Regions from separate parts of the Paenibacillus sp. FSL H8-0261 genome, predicted to be linked through region 2. Evidence: riboswitches for the same ligand, from Rfam matches in the RefSeq annotation. Region 2 holds a riboswitch; each other region holds the start of a gene.
What was found. Region 2 has a riboswitch for cyclic di-AMP ahead of MHI27_RS00540 (C40 family peptidase). Riboswitches for the same ligand answer to the same signal wherever they lie in the genome.
Positions count from the first base shown of each region.

Region 1 (5,041 bases), 480 kb from region 2:
CTGACAAAGGCAACCGCAACAGAAAATCCGCTCGCTGCAGATGTGAACATCATCATCGTGATGACAGCCATTTGTGAAAAATACGAAAGTCCCGTCTCCCCGCTGTAATGCTGCAGGTTTGTATTAGTCATAAAGCTGATCACCGTATTGAACGAAAGCGTCTGTTCCATATCCGCAATTCCATTCGGATTTAGCGGTAAACCCCGCTGCAATCGAAGAAAGATATAGCTGAAAGTAACCAGTACGATATTCGTTAAAACAAAGCTGAGCGCATACTTCTTCCAGGACATACCGTCCCGTTTTTTCAGGCCGATCAGCTTATAAATTCCTTTTTCCATGCCTCCAAACCATCGATCCGTACGGTTCGGTTCATTAGAAAACACATAATATAAATACGTGCCCATCGGCTTAACCAGCAAGATAAGAATTACGATTACAGCCACTATTTGCAAAATGCCCATGAATGCCCCTCCTTAAAATTTCTCCGGATGAATCAATGCGTAAACCAGATATACAAACAACAGTAGGGTAACAGCGATTACTAGAATCACAGCTTATCCCTCCCTGTATCCTCAACTACACCTGCGCACCAGCGCATAAATCCATAAAACAACCCGTAAATTACAGCTAACGAAGCCACCATATACAGATCCATCATATCTCCCGCACTCCTTCTTTTATCCTTGATGAGGTGATTTATCGATTAGAAAATCAGCATCACCACTATGAGAATAGATTACATAACTTGCACCAAGTCTTTTATAGACCAATCTAGGATTTATTGAGCTTGTGATTACAAAAATCGGCTGTGTCGTCCAGGTGCGGCACATCTGAATGTAGCGGCAGCATAACGTAAAGCTGCTCTCGAACAGATATACCCGTCCTACCGGGAACGGCGGGCGAAACCAAGTATTCTGATGGCGGGTATCAACTAGAACGACTTGTTCAATCCCCATCTCTTCGAGTAGGGCCTTCTCAGGCAAGTTGTTGGTCAATCCGGCCATCTTAATGCCTCTGAATTTTAGAAGCTTAATAAAATGTTCGCCTGCCTTCGTTGGCGCACATACCAGTACATATTCATTCTGATCTGTCATCTCTTATTCTCCTCAAATGCTTTGCTTGTAAGATCAGAGCTTGATCACCCTGATCTTGAAAGAAAAGCTACCGCTAATGATGAATATAACGACCTCTTCGTGAGGTTTTCCATAAATGCTTTGCTTAAAAAAGCACAGCAAAAAGCCACAAAGGATTCTCCTCTGTGGCTCGCTAGCGGTCACATTGCACTCATCCTCTCTCCATACGCTTACGAGGTTAGCTGTCGGATTCGGGCGGTGAGAGTCGCCCTACCTGTATAGATGCGAGCTCACTCGCATCTTCTACAGGATTCACCCCATAACCGGCTTCCGACTCTCACATCGTCTGCCGATTGTTGGTTCCCCCGCTTTCCTTATCGGAAATTAAGCGGATCAAATATTCGATTGTTGTTGAAACAGGAGTAATCATACCCTTATGCAGGAAGAATTGTAAAACCTGATTGATGCCAAAATAATGCAAATTAAAAACTATTTTCGCGTTGGATAGCGCTTACTTGATATCCAATCTCTCTATATCTCTTGTTTACTCGAGTTTTAATCCATTAGCGAAAAGCGGGCATACCATGTGATTTTATTCACCACAAATGTAGAAATCTCAAAAAATCGCCTTTAGTAGGTAAGAAAACAAGAAGTCGAGATTAAGCGAGGAAGAAGCCCGATAACTCGCAATAAATACCTATTTGGTTCCCTTTTCCGTCGTAGTAGGCAGGATTTGGTTTAAATTGCGCTCAAAAGAACACTTTCTGTTTTTACAGAAACACCTTGAAAAGAGTATGATTCGGGTTGAATCTATTTCACGAAATACATTCAACGCTGAGTTCCTGCATTTGCAGGGAACGGGGGAACCATCAGGCCACATGGCCTACTTGGGGTGAATCCGAAGGAGACTGTTCAAGTCTCACATAGGTAGGGCGACTCTCACCGTCCGAATCCGACAGCTAACCTCGTAAGCGTAAAGAGAGAGACCCTTGATCCGCCACGCTTTGGCACAGGTGTGTGTATACCTGTATTCCAAAACCGCAGCAGAGGTCCTCCTCTTGCTGCGGTTTTTGCGTTACCTGAATCTATAGGGTGATAGCATGCTGGACGGGGTGAAAGGAATGAAACACTATTATTGGGGAACTCAGCAAGGGCTACTTGAGCCGATAAGTCTAAATTATGTTTGCTTTGGAGCGTTGTGGTTCGAAGAGGATCATCACAGAACTATTGTCGGCTATGCTTTTGGTCAGAAGCAGATTGAATCACTTCGCCATTTCAGCAGCCCATCTACCTGTGAATACTGTATGGACCGAACAATTATATACGAAATATATAAAAATATCCGAGAAAAGCAACAGCTGCAGGATTGGTCAGCACACCAACGTTTTCCGTGGCTCACCGCCTTTAAGGAACCGTGGAAAGATGTTGCTGTCGGTTGGTACGTAATGAGATCCCGCAACACCTTCCCCTTACATTTATCCGTTATACGCAAACAGAAATTCGGACTATGGCTGGAGCATGCCGCAGTCTGTGAGAATGAAGCTGAAATGCTCGCCTGTATAGAGAAGGCTAATGACATTCACCATGTAGATCTTAAGCTTTTGGAAACCTAAGGAGGAGAAAACTGTCATGGACCAGCGAAGACTATCTCGCATAGAAGTATTCGTCTTTGATTCACCTGAGCCTATTCATTATGGAATGGAGGCTGATCAAGGCAGCCGTTATGGCATCCTGAAACTTACCTGTAAAGGAGGTAGCAGCTGGGGGGCATGTCTTATCTCTGCCAATACCAAAACTTTCGATCTTATTAAATGGAGTTCTTTTCTCAGAATGATATACCATTGCCGGCTAGAGGAAGCGATAGATAAAGTACGTACCCATGGTTCAGAGTGGGATCAGACTCAGTTTGAGCTAGTACAAGGTGCTTTACAGGATTTAAAAGCCAAGCTGCAGGGTAAATCCTTGGCAGGGCACATTGAACAAGGTCGTCTGTACAGAGCTGTCGCTGGTGGGAGAGATTCCAAAGGAGGGCGGCTATATTATAAACCATCCAGTGTTGCGCTTCAAAAACATAGTTATCCAGAACCTGATACCGCCGAGCTTATCAACAAATCCATTTCTTACTTTTCTATATTATAGGTTCATCCCATAAACAATTCTGAAAGGATCGTGTTTATCATGCCTGACCCCTTACCTGCCGAATCCCCCCGTAGAACTATATTTGCAGAGTGTGTTCAGAAGTGTACGAATGATATCTATATGCTCAGTTCCATGTTGTTACAACAATCAGCAGAAGCTGAGGAGGTTACTATCCGTACTTTTAAAGAGCTTCATAAAATATTCCGTCAAAAAAGCTTCGACAGCCAGCTATTCTCTATCGAAGCTTACCGCTCTTGTATCCGACAATGCGCCGATTATTACGCACGCCGGTCTCTTCTGTCTGCCAAGGCGTTGCCTTGGGAGGAACAGCTTATAAAAACGATGTGGTATGGCCTAAAGCTATCTTTACCTCAAATAAGCATCATCCTGCAAAAGAGTGTTCCTGTACTAAAAGCGCAGCTTAGGCGTGTGCGGGAGCAACTGACTGCTCCAGAGGATTTGCTGCCTAGTAGTAATCTATCCGTTGTCTAATCCCTCAAAAGGAAACGACATTTGAGTGTACGGAGGATATATTGGACTCAGGAGCCCTGGAGTCCGCAACTATCTTCCAAATAACTTTTACGATACGTACACAAAAAAGAAAAAAGCCACGGCATCTGCCGCGGCTTCCTTTCCCTACTATTACGCTTTGCTCTTACGCGCCTTACCGTACATCCACAATCCCGCAATCATCCCTACCATGGCAATCCCAGTCAATACACCCTGAGTGAAATCCATAACAGCGGATCCATCTGAATGGAGCATTCTACTAACCGTAGCCAGAGATACCGAACTCATTAAAAGCATCATATTGTATTGTTCACTTTTAGTCATGATTACCACTCCTTAAAAGTTTATATATGAAGCCACTTAGATCTTGTAAGCCTTCATCGCTTTTCTGATCTCTTTAATACTTGGACGTTTGCCGTACATCAATACGCCTGTGCGATAGATCTTGGCAGCCAACCATCCAAAGATGAACGTGGTAACAAGCAGGATGGCTAATGATACAATAACTTGCCAGATCGCTACTTCACCAACACCAATTCGGAGCAGCATGGTCAATGGAGAGGTGAACGGTACATAACTCGCTACCTTAACCAGCAGAGTATCCGCATTGGAGATACTGAACAGTGGAACATAGAATGCTACGAAGCCTAACATCATAATCGGCATAACCGCTTGGCCAAGATCCTCTGTACGGCTGACAATCGAACCTACAGCTGCATACATCAAGGCATAGAGGAAATAACCTAGTACATAAAGAACAATTCCATAAAGCAACAAGTTAATATTAAGCTGGCCTAAATCCAGGTCTAAATCTTTCAAAATCGTTGCATTATGCGGAAGCTTAAGATTGACAACTACCGCTGCGATAATGACGCCAATTTGTAATAATCCTACTAAGAAGACACCGATAACTTTACCAAACATTTGCGCTAAAGGTGAGGCACTTGTAATCAGAATTTCCATGATCCGTGAGCTCTTCTCTGAAGTAATCTCAGCTGCGATCATATTACCGGTCATCATGATAGACATGAAGAACAGCATAAGCATGGCGTATACAATGACGTAATTAATAGGTGGAGTGGATTCCTGCGACGCATCCTTATCTCCCGCAGTCCCATCAGGGTTGAGCTGCTGAGTAGCTATCTGTACCGGTGTTGACATAGCAGCAATCTGCTCCTGCGTCAGCTTGTCGCCAACGATGAACTGGGTGTTGGCCTGCTGAAGGGCATTTTGGAGATAGATTTGCACATCGCCCTTCAATTCACCATTTTCACTATGATAAGTAACGGGTGGAAGTCCTTCGCCAGTAGGTTCTGCAA
Region 1 covers NZ_CP150297.1:591,383-596,423, reverse strand. Annotated here, with positions in the region: gene kdpA (potassium-transporting ATPase subunit KdpA) at 1-461, opposite strand, end outside; gene kdpF (K(+)-transporting ATPase subunit F) at 474-551, opposite strand; gene MHI27_RS02650 (hypothetical protein) at 678-1,094, opposite strand; cyclic di-AMP (ydaO/yuaA leader) riboswitch at 1,285-1,474, opposite strand; cyclic di-AMP (ydaO/yuaA leader) riboswitch at 1,896-2,061, shown strand; gene MHI27_RS02645 (hypothetical protein) at 2,195-2,686, shown strand; gene MHI27_RS02640 (hypothetical protein) at 2,703-3,212, shown strand; gene MHI27_RS02635 (hypothetical protein) at 3,252-3,704, shown strand; gene MHI27_RS02630 (hypothetical protein) at 3,855-4,046, opposite strand; gene MHI27_RS02625 (ABC transporter permease) at 4,083-5,041, opposite strand, start outside.
Region 1: another riboswitch for cyclic di-AMP. It lies ahead of MHI27_RS02645 (hypothetical protein); the one in region 2 lies ahead of MHI27_RS00540 (C40 family peptidase).

Region 2 (5,041 bases):
TAAGATAATAACGTAAGCAGCAGGTGTGGCTAAAGCGTGAAGAGGAGCGTGCTTGAGGATCATACCCCAAATAACTGCAACTAGACCAAAAATTAAACCAAGTATTGTTGAAATTTCCATTATGCACCTCGTCCATGAGATTATAAGATGTGTTCCGACAAAGCCGCGTATATCATCCTTGAAACAGCGGCAAGGCACTCTGTTCGAAACCGAATAACGTATATTCTTATTTATCGACATCATTCCGTTTTTTGTGAAGTCATTTTTTCGGCTATAATGGATAAGGTAAGTAATTATTCATCTGTGGAGAAAACGGAGTGATACATGTGGGTGTAAAGCATGGTAGAGATTACGGTGAAATCCTAACGGATTTGACTGAGGCTGTCGGAAGAATTTCCGATGGGTACTTATTTTTTGAAATGGATCCGGAAGAGTGGCAAGAATTGCCGCAGGAATCCAAGATGGAGGTATGGGAGGCACTGGCTGAGGATCTTTTCTTCGCGCTGGGTAATGAACCTATGATTGAGGTGGGGAGCGGCGTTATCATTTACGATAAGGACACGCACCGCATTAATATTTTAGTCGGAGAAGAGGATTTAGCCTCTGTTGTTTTGATTTAAGAAGAGGGGGCGCGGGGCGTAATTTGCCCGTAGTTAGTAGCCCGTGTTAAAATTGGTGTAGCCGAGTTATAATCGCTGGGATTCTTGAATACATTTAATCGAAAATATTGCCTTTATCCTGGCACATCCCTTGGACCTCAGAAGCTAAGGGATGTTTTGTTTAACGAATAAGACGAGTAAAGGGACCTGCGGATTTTACTGCAATTTTTAGTAAGGGAGGAAACGAATTGTTATTTACCGAAGAAGAACTGCGTGAGCAGATCAGCAAGCTGGAAGGTTGGAAGCTGGAAGAGAATACCATGGTGCGAAAATATATGTTCAGCCAATATATGAAGGGTATTGCTTTCGTTGATGAAGTAGCCACCATTTCAGAAGCCTTTGATCACCATCCACATATTACAATTGATTATAAGATAGTGACTTTACGACTGAAATCAAATGAGGAAGACGGTATTACAGCTCTAGATATTCGAGAGGCACATGAATTTAATGAAGCCTTTGAGAAAAATCGTTAGTGTCGCCCAAACTCATAAATAAACGCCCGTGCGCAGATAGTGAACTATCTTCTGGCACGGGCGTTTTTAGTTGCTTAGGTAGTAGTTACTGTTACTTTTTCTCTGAGAGCCAGAGGGCGACGTTTGCAATCTCCTCAGGGGCTAGCTTTTCTTTAAAGGAAGGCATTTGACCTCGTCCTTTAGTGACGATACTGTAGATTCCTTCAGCATCATGCTGACTACCTTCATTTTGAAGGCTAGGTCCAACTCCACCTTGAAGCTGATCGCCGTGACAGGTGATACAGCTGGCTTTCACGGTTGCTTCCGCTTTTGCTGCATCCAATTGAACTTCCGGCATCGTGGGCTTATTCTGTTCAGCTACCTCTTCTTTACCTGGAAGTGTAAACATAAGTACTACCGCAAAGGCACAGGCGGCAAAAAACAAACCGCTCATGATCCATTTCTGCATCCCAGTTCGTCCCTTCTATGTAAGCTGCTCCCTACATTATAGCTCAAGGTGAAGCGTTATCATAGGGTTTGTGACAAAAAAATGAACGATAATGCCATCAAATCATTGAAAAATATGGAATTTAATATTATTTATCATAGACCATGCAATAAAAAGGTTTGTTTCCTGTGGGGGTTAGGCGTTCATACGTATCGGTAATCGTAAATCCACACTTTTGGTAAGTTCGGATCGCCCGCTGGTTCCAGGTCAATACCTCTAGATCAATCTCACGCTCAGGATAACGAAGCAAGGCTGCTTGCACGATTGCATCCATGAATATTTTTCCTAGACCTTGACCGCATAGATCAGGGCGCATACCAATCCCCAAGCGAACAACCCCTTCCATTGGAAACAACTGCGCGAATCCACACAAAATCCCTTGCCCATTTAATATGGAGACATATTGCTCATTCCGTAGCTGAGGGTCACCGAACTCGATTCCAAGAGCCTGCATTTGCTCCCACGGCATCCAGCCGTAAATATTATAAGGGGCAGTGTAATCCCAGTTGCAAATCTCTTCCGCGTGACTGGTCTCCATAGTCGCTACATGAAAAGTAACAGAGGGATTTATCATAAGGTCAAGGACCTCCTTTCACGGGGGAACTTTAAATGTCTTATATTTCTAGCTTAAAATACTTATGGTCCTTATAAGGACATCGAAGGCGTTTATGCTTGTAACTAATTATATACAAAAAGAGGCATGGTCGACTCAGAAATTTATGAGGATTATTGTTTTACAAATTCTGAGAGGGGTAAATACTAAATAAGACAAAAAACAAGCTCTTCCCCAAGAATCAACATCTTGGAAAAGAGCCTATGTACGATTTACTTATTGAACATCATCATTATCTTCTGTCTCAGAAGCAACAGAATGATAAGCATCCGTGCTCATAATTCGTTTAGCACCGATGTAGCGTTTCACGTAGTAGCTATCACTCAGGGAGCTAATCGTTACACCGCGTGAGGAAGATGCGTGTGCAAACTTGCCTTCACCGACATAAATACCAACATGGGAGACACCCTTACCACTTGTATTGAAGAATACAAGATCTCCAGATCTTAAATCATCTTGGGAGATAGCAGTACCCATTTGATACTGGGAACCTGATTGGTGTGGTAGGTTTATACCAATTTTATCAAATACATACATTGTAAATCCGGAGCAATCAAATCCATTTGTGGAGATGCCGCCGGATACGTACTTAGTTCCGATGGTCTTGTCGATCACTTTATCCATTTTGGAATCCGCGAAAGCGCTTCCTGCTCCGATGGTGAAAATAATGGAAAAGCTAAGTACTGCTGCTGCTAGCTTCTTCTTCAAAAGTTTATACCCCTTCCGGATGCCTACGAGGTTAGCTTAAGGGTTCGGTTGAAGGTCCCCTATGACCCCTCTAAAAATGGAGGTCAATTCACCCAAAGTTGGTTCCCCCGTTTTCCTAATAGTTAGGAAACTCGGCTGATACTGTTGATTAGGAATAGCTTGTAATCAATACATGACAAAACCTTTGTAAATAACAACTTAATGATTACAAAAATGTTACTAAAATCTTACTGCAGTTATTGTAACAAACAGAGTGCCGCTTGGCAATCGTTTTTAACATAATCATGCAGAAAAATTCGTTTTTTTAAAGACAAAATGCATATGTAAGCGATAATATTAAACTAATTTTTATATTTATTGAAATTTTTATCAAATAAAAGTGTTTAAAGTCCGTTCTAGAGGTGTAAAGAATATAATAAGGCAAAAGAAAACCTGGATTCGATTAAGTCAATAATCAAACCCAGGTCTATATAATGTAATTATGAGGTTATAGTTGTGGGGAAGTATTAATCGTAGGCTATAGCTTGATATGAGGAAGTACTCATTACTCTTTTAGCACCAACGTAGCGATTGGCCCAGTAGGACTGGCTAAGTGAAGTTATGGTCACGCCATATGAAGATGATGATTGTGCGAATTTTCCGTTTCCAACATAAATGCCGACATGGGATACGCCGTTGCCCAATGTGTTAAAGAAAACTAGGTCACCTGAACGCAATTTGCTTTTGGCTACAGGAGTTCCGACATTATATTGAGCTTTTGAAGTACGGGGCAAAGAAAGACCCACCTTCTTGAATACATACGTAGTAAATCCAGAACAGTCAAACCCGGCAGTGCTAGTGCCTCCGGTTTTATAGGTAACTCCAATTGTCTTTGAAATAACACTGTCCATCTTAGAATCTGCAAAGGCACTTCCTCCACCAATAGAGAACGCCATCACAAGTCCTAGCGCCGCAGCGACGCATGCTTTTCTTAAATTCTTCAAAAAAATTGTACCCCTTCCAATGCCTGTGAGGTTAGCTTAAGGATTCGGTAGAAGGTTCCCCTATGATCACTGCAAAGCGAGATCAATTCACCCAAAATATGGTTCCCCCACTTCCCGGTGCAAGGAATTCGGCGTTTTATGCACCAGATAGTGACTTATCGACATGACTACGACAAATACATGAAGTTATGTAGAAATCGTTTCAAATGATTACAAACTTGTTACCAATGGAACAGGACTTATTGTAACAAAGTCTTTACGATTTTGCAAATCCTCATAATTTGTCTATAACGCGAAAGAGTCCCAGCTCCTGATTCAGGAACCGGGACTCTTATATTATGTTCTGTAATGCTTCAAATTATTGTGGAAATGCTTTACTGTGCCATAGATGATATTGAGCTGAAATTCCCCACATTTTGAAGAGTGTTGAGGGCAGTGATGAAAGTTGACGAATAAGAAGTGCTGGTAGGCCAGGATAGAAGATACCCGTTATTCCGCACACTAGCAAAAGGATCAGGCCTGCTGCACCAAGTACGATTGAAATTCCTATTGCCGGAATCAGTGACTTCAAGCAAATGAATAAGGAGGAGAATATCCCCGTGCCGCTGGTATAACCAAACTGCATATATAGAAGGAACAGGCGCACGATAAAGATGTATATAAGCCATGCCAATACGTATGGAACTAGATGAAGTAACAAAGAGTAGTTCAGAAAGGAGGACAAGAATAGCCCGTACATTTTTGGAGCAAGCCAGTATAACGGAAGTAGAGCCAGCACCCATTCGATTAGACTGAAGATAAACACTGGAAATCCATAAAGCTTCATACCGGGAAAAAAGAACAGGCCACGCTCTCCTTTTCGCTCCTGATGGAGTTCATGCAGTAATCCTGCCCTTATGAAGGGGGAGAGTAGCAGTCGTAAGACAACAAGCCCTAGGAACATCCATAACCAAGTACGTATCGCAGGATCTGTGTTCAAGCTGAACTGCCCTTCGACATAATAGAGTAGTCTGCCCATTCCGCTGCCTCCAGCGTCTTTATCTGGATAACGTAGTAGAATTGGAACGATAGCAGATCGGATGAAGCCGTACATAAAGTAGCCCCAGAGCAGTCGG
Region 2 covers NZ_CP150297.1:111,187-116,227, forward strand. Annotated here, with positions in the region: gene motA (flagellar motor stator protein MotA) at 1-120, opposite strand, end outside; gene MHI27_RS00520 (hypothetical protein) at 327-620, shown strand; gene MHI27_RS00525 (4a-hydroxytetrahydrobiopterin dehydratase) at 848-1,135, shown strand; gene MHI27_RS00530 (cytochrome c) at 1,227-1,583, opposite strand; gene MHI27_RS00535 (GNAT family N-acetyltransferase) at 1,711-2,196, opposite strand; gene MHI27_RS00540 (C40 family peptidase) at 2,452-2,943, opposite strand; cyclic di-AMP (ydaO/yuaA leader) riboswitch at 2,949-3,090, opposite strand; gene MHI27_RS00545 (C40 family peptidase) at 3,450-3,878, opposite strand; cyclic di-AMP (ydaO/yuaA leader) riboswitch at 3,932-4,070, opposite strand; gene MHI27_RS00550 (hypothetical protein) at 4,285-5,041, opposite strand, start outside.

Region 3 (5,041 bases), 1.1 Mb from region 2:
GCCAATCAATCGGTAAGCGTGAATATCCATTAAAGAAAGTACGGTCGCAGTTGTACGGCTGCGCATACCTCCCCTCCAGCAGAATACAGCCTTGTCCCCTTGAATCGCAGCAAATTCTTTGACAAAGGAAGGTAGCTTCGCAGCAGCAATCTCCAAACCGCGTTCTTTCGCAGCCTGCACACTTGTCTGTTTATACAACGTACCTACTTCAGCCCGTTCCTCATCATCAAAAAAGGGAATATTCAAGCTATCCGGCAGCGTTGCATCTTTATATTCAGAAGGAGATCGAACGTCGATAACGGTGATCTGCTTCTTATTCTTTAACACTCTTAGTTCTTCCAGTGTAATATCCTGAAACAATGCGCTCTCTCCTCTGGTGGCTAACTTCTTAGGTCGCCTCTAAGCTGAACTCCAACTTTATTGCGCAGCTATAACTGCAATCTGACCCGGATGTTCTTCCGTTACCTCTCCGATCAATGCTGCTTCTACACCTGCATCTACTAACTCTTTTAGCAAATCCTCACTTTGTTCAGGAGCAACAGAGATCAGCAATCCACCGGAAGTCACAGCATCACACAGAATATAGCGGCTTAATTGGTCCATCTCTTCCGGATAAAGAATACTGCCCTCCAAATGAGCAAAGTTATTCTTAGTGCCGCCTGGAACAAAGCCCTGCTCCGCGAGCTCTCTTACTCTTGGCAGCATCGGTACATCGCCTTGACGAATAATCAGTCCGTGATTGCTCCCTTTTGCCATTTCCGAGGCATGTCCAAGCAACCCAAATCCGGTAACATCTGTACAAGCATGTACATCATAGGGCTCCATGATTTCTGCCGCTTTTTTATTCAGTGTAGACATGACTGTCGTAAGGCGTGTAGTTTCTTCTGGGGATAGCTGATCCTTTTTAATAGAAGTCGTTAAGATGCCCACACCGATAGGTTTAGTCAAAATCAGCTTATCTCCTGCCTGCGCACCTGCATTCGTTCTTACTTTGTCCGGATGCACAAGGCCCGTAACGGCCAATCCAAATTTAGGCTCTTTATCGTCGATGGAATGTCCGCCCACAAGCGTTGCTCCTGCTTCCTGCACTTTATCTGCTGCACCGCGCAAAATGTCACCGAGAATGCTTTTGTCCAGAACAGAAATAGGGAAGGCCACAATATTAAGCACCGTAAGCGGCTTACCGCCCATAGCATAAATATCACTTAACGCATTAGCTGCTGCAATTTGCCCAAAGGAATAAGGGTCGTCCACGATCGGCGTGAAAAAATCAACAGTTTGCACTAACGCCAGATCATCACTTAATCGATATACCCCAGCGTCATCACTGGTATCAAGACCCACAAGTAGATCCGGATTAGGAACGGTTGGTGGTAGACTGCGAATAACCTGCATGAGATCGGCGGGACCGATTTTGCAGCCGCAGCCCCCTTTTGAAGATAATGAGGTCAATTTTATGGTTTCGGCTTGAGACATCATGACTCAGCTCCTTTAGATAGTTAGTATCGAATAACTTTAATCTTACATCAGTAGACAGCATTGTACAAAATACAGACATACAGAAGAACGCCCCGTAGCCAGTACATACTCCCCGGCTATGGGACGCCCCTCATTTCTCACTTACCACTAAGTTCAACTAATCTGCTGAGTTTCCTGCTGTTTCTCCAAAAACCGCTGAAGTATAGCATTAAATTTCTCCGGCTGACACAGATTACTAGGATCTAATGCGTTAGGGATGATCACTAACTGAGCATGTGGCAGCTGAGACACCATATCCTTCATACAATTAACTCCAAATTCACTAAAGTCACCTACAATACATAAGGCGGGACGCTTAAAAGACTTTAAGCATCTAGTGTAATCCACATGGCTCGTAGCCAGCCTTTGCCGATACAATTCCCGTGGACGTTTATCGAGAAGTCCTCTTCTAATCTCGTTATAAGCCAGATTCCAGCGTTCCCGGTACATCATACGAATCGAAGGCAGTACAAGCTCACTTGGAGCGTAATACATTAACCAGCTACAATAAGCAGCCATAAGCTGGATTTTACCGATTATCGTTGACGCCTGACTTCTACAAAAGCTATCCGCGACAACAATCGCTTTTACTCGTTCTGGATATTGTTTCGCAATATGCTGAACGACGAGCCCCCCATAGGCACTCCCAACAAAAACAGCCTCACGAATACCCAAATCATTTAATAGCATAATTATATCTAGACATTGGGTTTCAATAATCTCGTTTGGGGCCTGCAGTAATTCACCTGATTTGCCATTCCCCCGTAAATCACACAGAATCACTTTATATTTATCAGAAAAATACTCCAATTGTGGCTTGAACATACTATGTGTTAATCCATGTCCATGGATAAACACAACCGGAGCCCCTGTTCCATTGATTTCGTAATAGAGCGAAGTTCCATTCAGTTTAGCAATAGGCAAAGTTAACACCTCTTTCATAGATAGGTTCTACAACTATATCTGCTTTTTAACGCAGCAAAAAACCACAGAGGGATTCTCTGTGGCTATTCATCATCAAATACGCCATTCATCCTCTCTCCATACGCTTACGAGGTTAGCTGTCGGATTCGGGCAGTGAGAGTTGCCCTACCTGCATGGATGCATTTATGCACCTGGAACAGGATTCACCCCATAACTAGTACCGATTGTTACACTGGTTCCCAGTTGTTGGTTCCCCCGCTTTCCTTAACGGAAATTAAGCGGACTTCTTATGTAATTGTCAGTTATGTGATGAATCATACTCCGTGTAAGGTTTCTTGTAAAGTTGAGCCGTGGGCAAAATAATGTTGAAAGCCATGCTTTTCATTTCATATTGAGCATACACTTCGTTTTCTCTTTCTTTTGCTCTTGTTTACTCAATATATCTAAAAAAAGCCGAGCGGCCATCAGAGATCAATCCCTGAACCACTCGGCTTCGTTATACAATCATATGGCTACAACAGATCGGCGTTTTTCAATGCATGCTCCCAGCTCGGAAAAAAGAACAGCGCACTTCTCATAAGATCAGGATCGCTTTGCTTCACTTGTTTTTTGCTGATCGAGCTTCCATCGGTTTGAAGCTTTTTGATACGACTTAACACTTCATCAGCCTCCAAAGGAATTTCCATTGAAACACTCCTTTCTCAGTGACCTGGTTTCCAATCATTTTCTCCATAATATGCAAATTTATTCTTCATTTCGGTTTATACGAATTAAACCAGCTGATAGACCGGTTGTTCAGCAATAAAATAAGTGGGAATCATTGGGTATTTCTGTGCCAGAACTTCAGCTAAATATTTCATTCCTGGAGCTTCACTTTCCGCATGACCTAACATAATCAGCGCTTTTGATCTGCCTTGGTGGACAGCATCCCTCACATATTCTGGAGTTTCCCATTCGGGGCCCTCGCCAGCAATAATTAAATCAAGATTATGCTGATTAAAAAGAGGAATAGCCATCGTCCCACCTCCTCTGTAACCTACTAATATCCCCACTTGTCTGCATGTCTGGGATAGGTCTCCGGCAGCACGTACATAGGAGATGCCTAGCTTTCTTTTTATATACAGAGCCGCTTCACTTACCGTCATAGCTGGAATCGATAGGATTGTAGCAGTGGATTGCTGCTCAACCACATAGGCTGACCATTCAAGCTCTCGTAGCAAGCCCACCATGATTCCATCCGGTTGATGCCGATGCCAATAATCATGATAACGAAAAATAGCCAGTTCAGAACGCTCAATCAAACTCCGTTTCGCGCGAGACACAGGGTCAGCCTCTAACCACTTGCTCGTCTCATGATGACTGTAAAACACACCTTCATGTGTGATCAACAAATTGGCGTTCATAGCAACCGCTCGTTCCACAACATATTGCGTAGCGCAAAATGCCGTAACCATACCTGTAATCACCATTTCCGGATTCCCCGGCTTAAGAGTATCCACAGTCCCATCTATCTGTTCCATGGCTCCTATTAAATCTTCCAGAATCGTTCTAATTGTCACGCTCACTTTAATCCGCCCTTTGAGATCCATACTACTAATCTATCAACTTATAAATAACCCGCCCTTAATCGATAAAAGGACGGGTTCACAGTTCATTATTTGAGCAGCTTGCCCACTCTATGATTTCGTGGCAGAGGTGATAATTCGATGGAAAGCTGGCTTCGGCTTATGCCCTTCATCGAATAGGAACGGCCAGTTCTTCCGCCCACGAACAGGGAAATCATCCAGCCAGGTATAGTCATCCGCTGCTCCCCAGAACGTGACCGAACTAATCACGTCCCGGTATTCTCTCAGCAGTGCGAACATCGCTTCATATCGATCTGCTTGAAGCTCGAGCAGCTCAGCAGGTACTGCCTTTAAGTCCATCCGTTTGTCATCGAAACGGAACATGGATACATCCAGCTCTGTCAGTTGGAGCTGAAGTCCTAAGGATGCATATTTTTCGATCGCTGTACGAATATCATCCAGACTAGGATCGTATAAATTCCAGTGTGCCTGCAATCCGACGCCATGGATCGGCACGCCTTGTTCCAATAGCGACTTCACCAGTTTATAGATTTTGTCACGCTTTAATGGATGGGATTCGTTATAGTCATTGTAGAACAACAAAGCCTTTGGATCGGCTTCATGCGCGAATTCAAACGCTTTGGCGATAAAGTCCGGGCCAACAATGTCGAGCAACTTCGACTGGCGAAGAAGTTCTTCTCCCTCATCAGCGATTACCTCGTTTACAACATCCCAAGCATAAATTTCTTCCTTATAACGTCCTACAACGGTCTGAATATGTGATTTAACTCGTGCAAGCAGAATCTCTTTGCTTACAGGTCCTCCGCCCTTATCCTCAAACAGCCAGTCCGTTGTCTGGTTGTGCCAAATCAAGGTATGTCCGCGCATCGCCATATGATGTTCCCTGGCGAAGGCAACCAGCTGGTCTGCTGCCCTAAAGTTATAAGTGTCCTCAAGTGGATGCAGACTTTCAAATTTCATCTCGTTCTCAGCGGTAATACTGTTGAAATGATAAGCAAGCAAATGCTCCTGTG
Region 3 covers NZ_CP150297.1:5,920,240-5,925,280, forward strand. Annotated here, with positions in the region: gene mnmH (tRNA 2-selenouridine(34) synthase MnmH) at 1-360, opposite strand, end outside; gene selD (selenide, water dikinase SelD) at 418-1,476, opposite strand; gene MHI27_RS26285 (alpha/beta fold hydrolase) at 1,633-2,442, opposite strand; cyclic di-AMP (ydaO/yuaA leader) riboswitch at 2,549-2,733, opposite strand; gene MHI27_RS26290 (hypothetical protein) at 2,955-3,128, opposite strand; gene MHI27_RS26295 (Nif3-like dinuclear metal center hexameric protein) at 3,213-4,007, opposite strand; gene MHI27_RS26300 (endo-1,4-beta-xylanase) at 4,119-5,041, opposite strand, start outside.
Region 3: another riboswitch for cyclic di-AMP. It lies ahead of MHI27_RS26285 (alpha/beta fold hydrolase); the one in region 2 lies ahead of MHI27_RS00540 (C40 family peptidase).

Region 4 (5,041 bases), 1.2 Mb from region 2:
CATGCGTCAGGTGATCGCTCATTTCCTCCACACGCTCCTCATGGTGATCAATGCCGAGCACCTCGTAGCCCATTTCCATCAGCTCAAGTGCAAGGCTTGAGCCAAAGCGGCCTAACCCGATTACTACAAATTGCTGTGCTTTCATTTCGGATTAACTCCTATCCAATAATTATTTTACCTTCTGGGTGCTTATACAATGGTTTACCCTGTTTTGGTCCAAGCGCATACACTAATGTCAATGGACCTAGCCGCCCCGCAAACATCGTCAGACAGATCAGAATCTTGCCGAAGATAGACAGTTCAGGTGTCAGGCCCATGGTTAGTCCCACCGTGGCAAAAGCTGAGGTCGTCTCAAATAATATCGCTAAGAAATTACTATCCTCTGTTGTGGACAGTAACATCGACACCGTGAGGACCAATAGCAAAGCGAGTAATGTTAGCGTCAACGCTTTATAGATACGCTCCTGCGCCAACCGGTAACGGAACAGTACAACATCTTCACGTCCGCGCAGCATCGCGATTACTGCACCAATCATAATCGTAAAGGTTGTAGTCTTGACCCCGCCACCTGTTGATCCTGGAGATGCACCAATAAACATAAGAATAACCATAAAGAACTGTGAGGCTTGCCGCAGTCCGGCAATATCCACCGTATTGGCGCCAGCGGTTCGGGGCGATACGGACTGAAAGAATGCCGATAATATTTTGCCGCCGAAATTTAAATTCCCCAGTGTGCGCTGATTCGTAAATTCAAATATAAAAATAACCAAAGCGCCGATAAGAATAAGCCCTGCAGTGGTGGAGAGTACAACTTTGCTATGCAAAGATAATTTACGTTTGACACGAAACTCCACCAGATCCGACATGACAATAAAACCAATACCGCCAGAGACAATCAGAAACATCACCACGATGTTCACTAGCGGGTCATATACATAATCGGTTAAACTCCGGAAATCCCCGAAAATATCAAATCCAGCATTATTAAACATAGACACCGCATGAAATATTCCAAAATAAATGGCCTTTCCCAGTGGCATATCAAACGCCCAGCGTATGGACAGAAGCACCGCTGCACAGCCTTCGATGACCAAGGAATAAATAAGTACTCTCCGGATCAGTCGAACAATCCCCTCCATAGAGCCTTGGTTCATTGCTTCCTGAAGGATCAGTCTGTCCCGCAAGGAAATTTTGCGTTTCATCATCATGGCAAATAAGGTCGCCATTGTCATAAACCCTAAGCCACCAACCTGGATAAGCACCATAATTACGGTTTTCCCAAAAATGGTGAATGTCGTCCCGGTGTCCAGCACCACAAGTCCTGTCACACAGGTGGCCGATGTTGCAGTAAACAACGCATCAATAAAACTCACAACATTCCCACTGGTACTTGAAATGGGAAGCATAAGCAGCAAGGCTCCAATCAGAATGATCGATGCAAAACCAAGCACCATAATCTGAGGCGGAGAGAGCTTCAGGAACTTTGATTCAGAAACCCTGCGAAACTGTGAAGCCACTACGCTCACCCTCTTATCTAAATTTAAAGAATTCCAACAAAAAAAGCACTGGAAAACCAATGCTACCCTTGGTTCCTGCAGTAAATTAGCCTACGAGGTTAGCTGACGGATTCGGACTGTGCAGGCTGCCCTATTCGTTCCTAGAACGAAATTCACCCCTGATGAATAAAGACAACGCCTATGGCGTATACTCATCTTTTCATTACTTCTTATGGTTCCCCCGTTTTCACCTGAAATTCGGCTATATACAATTGCATACAAATTATATATGTTATTTCGATAAATCACAAAGACACTATTAATGGTGATTCATATGAAAAATGCGGTTTGGAGAGGATGTACCACTAAGAGTGCCTTTTCTCATCACTTTTCCGTGTTTTCCCTGCAATTGCATCGATTTTCATGAAAAATGAAGAAATAATCACCTTAAATTCATGGTATATATTCAGCTACCTATTCTATAATATCTCTATTACCCATAAAAAGAATATACGATGATTTTTGTAACTATCATGGCACTAATACTATAATGGAACATAACATTGTCAGTTTACAAGGAGGCGTTACATGAATCCCGTTGGCCAGCCCTTACAGCAACGTGCCCTCTCCAAGAGGCTCATCATCTCGGGCATTATCGGTCTTATTCTATTTATTATGTTTCAAATTGCTCCCTCGGTGCTAAATAGCCCTGCCGGGGAAGATACTACTGTCATCAGTAAGGCGGAAGCCCGCGACAAAGCCATATCATTCGCAGAACAAAAGCTGAACTACACCAAAGCACCAACCGATCAGTGGAATGTACTGTACGATACGGACTCTTCCTTTTATGGTTATATGTCCCGCGAGAAGCTTTTGGAGGACTATACAAAAAAGAAATTGGATCAACGATATCCTTTTGACATTTTCCGTGTAACACTTAGTCCTTCAGCGGAACAAGAGCCACTGATCTCTGTTGACCTCAATATGTATACTGGTGCAGTTGTCGCTTTCACACAAGGTGCAGAAGGATCAGGTACCGGATTACCAAACAATGTATCCACCAGTGCAAAAGAAGAGGACAAGGGTACTACCTTATCACTTGCACAAAAAGAAAATCTTGCCCGTCCCTGGCTTCAGGAATGGGATGTAAATCCCGCCAAGCTACAAATTGAATCGAATACGGGAAACTACGGGCTCGTGTATACAGATCGTTCCGTTCAGATCGGCGAATCCTTACTACACTATTATTTCGATTTCACTGGCGAACAGGTATCCAGCTTTAAAGCAGGATTCACCGCTCCAGCCTGGCATACCACCTATGTAAAGGACCAGACCTCTCTCGCGGAAAAGTTTACTTTATTCGGCTACGGTTTGCCTACTTTAGCTTTAGGAATTCTGGCACTCATCTACAGCATACTTAGAAGAGAACATACCTCCTTTAAGCGTGGAATATTCCTAAGCTCAGCTTATTTTGTAATCATGATGATCAGCACCTATAATATGCTCCCTGAATCCTCAGGCGAAGGACTCGAGGCTCAGATAACTTCCGTCATAATGTTCATCATTTATGCCTTATATAGCCTCCTAATGTCTTCCCTGCTCTATTTTTCTTTAGTTGGAGGGGACGGCCTATGGAAAAAAGAAGAGGGGATGAACCCATGGCCTCGTGCTAAAGAGCCTGGCTATGGAAAATATGTTCTGGATAGTATCCGGGCTGGATACGTCTGGGCATTCGTGCTGCTAGGGGTGCAGACCCTTATGTTCATCGTATTATCACTTACCTTGCAGAACTGGTCCACTACTGACGCTACTCAATCTCCTTACAACATGAGATATGCTTGGCTGCTGCCCATCGTTGCATGGCTCGCTGGTTTATCCGAGGAAGCCATTTATCGTTTTTTCGGAATTCCTATGTTGAAAAAAGTATTCCGAAGCACGTTCATTGCTTGCCTGATCACCACGCTGGTTTGGGCGTTTGGCCATACGCTGTATCCGATCTACCCCATCAGTTCCCGTCCTATTGAGCTGACCGTGATCGGTTTGCTCTTTAGCTATATATTCCTTCGTTACGGCTTTATTGCCGTCATGTTCAGTCACGTCGTGTTTGACAGCATTCTGATGGGCGCTACGCTGATCTTTATGAAGGAAAGCGTGAATGTAGGGGCTGGTATCTTCGCGATTATCATGCCGTTCATAGTCGCCTACATCGTCTATCGGTTTAATCCACCGCAAAAATCAGAACCTAAGCCGGTTGAACCTACATCTGTAATTTAAAGAAGTAACGGGTGGATAACCTATAATTAAAAAAGGTGTCACAGCAGAAAACTGCTGTGACACCTTTTTTATATTTACGTATACATCATTCCAGTATTTCGAATGCCTATGTCGCTGGCTCTTCATCCTTGAGCGCCTCAAGAATTTGACTAGCCAGCTTTTCGCCAATAGAAAGTGATTTAAAATCCTCTATGGAGGCTTCTTTAATTTTCTTTAGTGATCCGAAATGCTTAAGCAGCGCCTTGCGCCGCTTCTCGCCTATACCTGGTATGGAGTCCAGTTTAGAAGTAACCATGGACTTCCCACGTTGTTCACGGTGGAAGGTGATGGCGAATCTATGCACCTCATCCTGAATCCGTTGCAACAGATAAAATTCCTGACTATCCCGAGCCAAAGCGACAGGTTCTGGCGGATCTCCAACCAAAAGCTGAGCCGTCTTATGCTTATCATCCTTAACGAGACCACAGACCGGAATGAATAACCCCAGCTCGTTCTCCAGAATATCAATAGCTGAGGATATCTGCCCTTTACCACCATCGACTACGATAAGATCTGGTATCGGCAGGTTCTCTTTCAGCACCCGTTCATACCGCCGCCGGATGACCTCGCGCATCGTTCCATAATCATCCGCACCCACCACCGTACGAACCTTATATTTACGATACTCTTTTCGTGCGGGCTTGCCATCAATGAAGACAACCATCGCAGAAACCGGATTAGTCCCTTGAATATTCGAGTTATCGAACGCCTCGATCCGGCTTAAGCGTTCGAGCCCCAAGCTCTCGCCTAAGCTCATTGCAGCACCAGAGGTACGTACTTCATCTCGTTCAATAAGCCGGAACTTCTCGTCGATTGCGACTGTAGCATTTTGGCAGGCCATACCGACCATCTGCTTCTTGAGGCCACGCTGTGGAACTAGCACTTTGGTGCCGAGCCACTCCTGTAGAATAGAGGCGCCACCTGCAGCATCAACGACACCTGCTGCTGATGCTTCCGCAGCGGCCATTTCACGGGCCTCAACTTCTTCAGGCGATTCGGGGGTATCTTCCCCCTTTTGTAGATCTTCTTCGGCTGGAGCAGCAATGACAATCGCCGGTTTAGCTTCTTTATCAACCACTGCTTCCTCGTCAAGCACATCCGGCAGAAGAATCTCCTGCGGCAGAGCAGGATTATCACTGTAATACTGCGTCACATAAGACATAAAGTCACTGTAGGCTTCCCCATAGAACGGAAAGACAGAGGAGTGGCGCTGAATCATCTTCCCTTGTCTC
Region 4 covers NZ_CP150297.1:5,809,633-5,814,673, forward strand. Annotated here, with positions in the region: gene MHI27_RS25825 (TrkA family potassium uptake protein) at 1-145, opposite strand, end outside; gene MHI27_RS25830 (TrkH family potassium uptake protein) at 159-1,454, opposite strand; cyclic di-AMP (ydaO/yuaA leader) riboswitch at 1,591-1,770, opposite strand; gene MHI27_RS25835 (CPBP family intramembrane glutamic endopeptidase) at 2,085-3,770, shown strand; gene uvrC (excinuclease ABC subunit UvrC) at 3,877-5,041, opposite strand, start outside.
Region 4: another riboswitch for cyclic di-AMP. It lies ahead of MHI27_RS25830 (TrkH family potassium uptake protein); the one in region 2 lies ahead of MHI27_RS00540 (C40 family peptidase).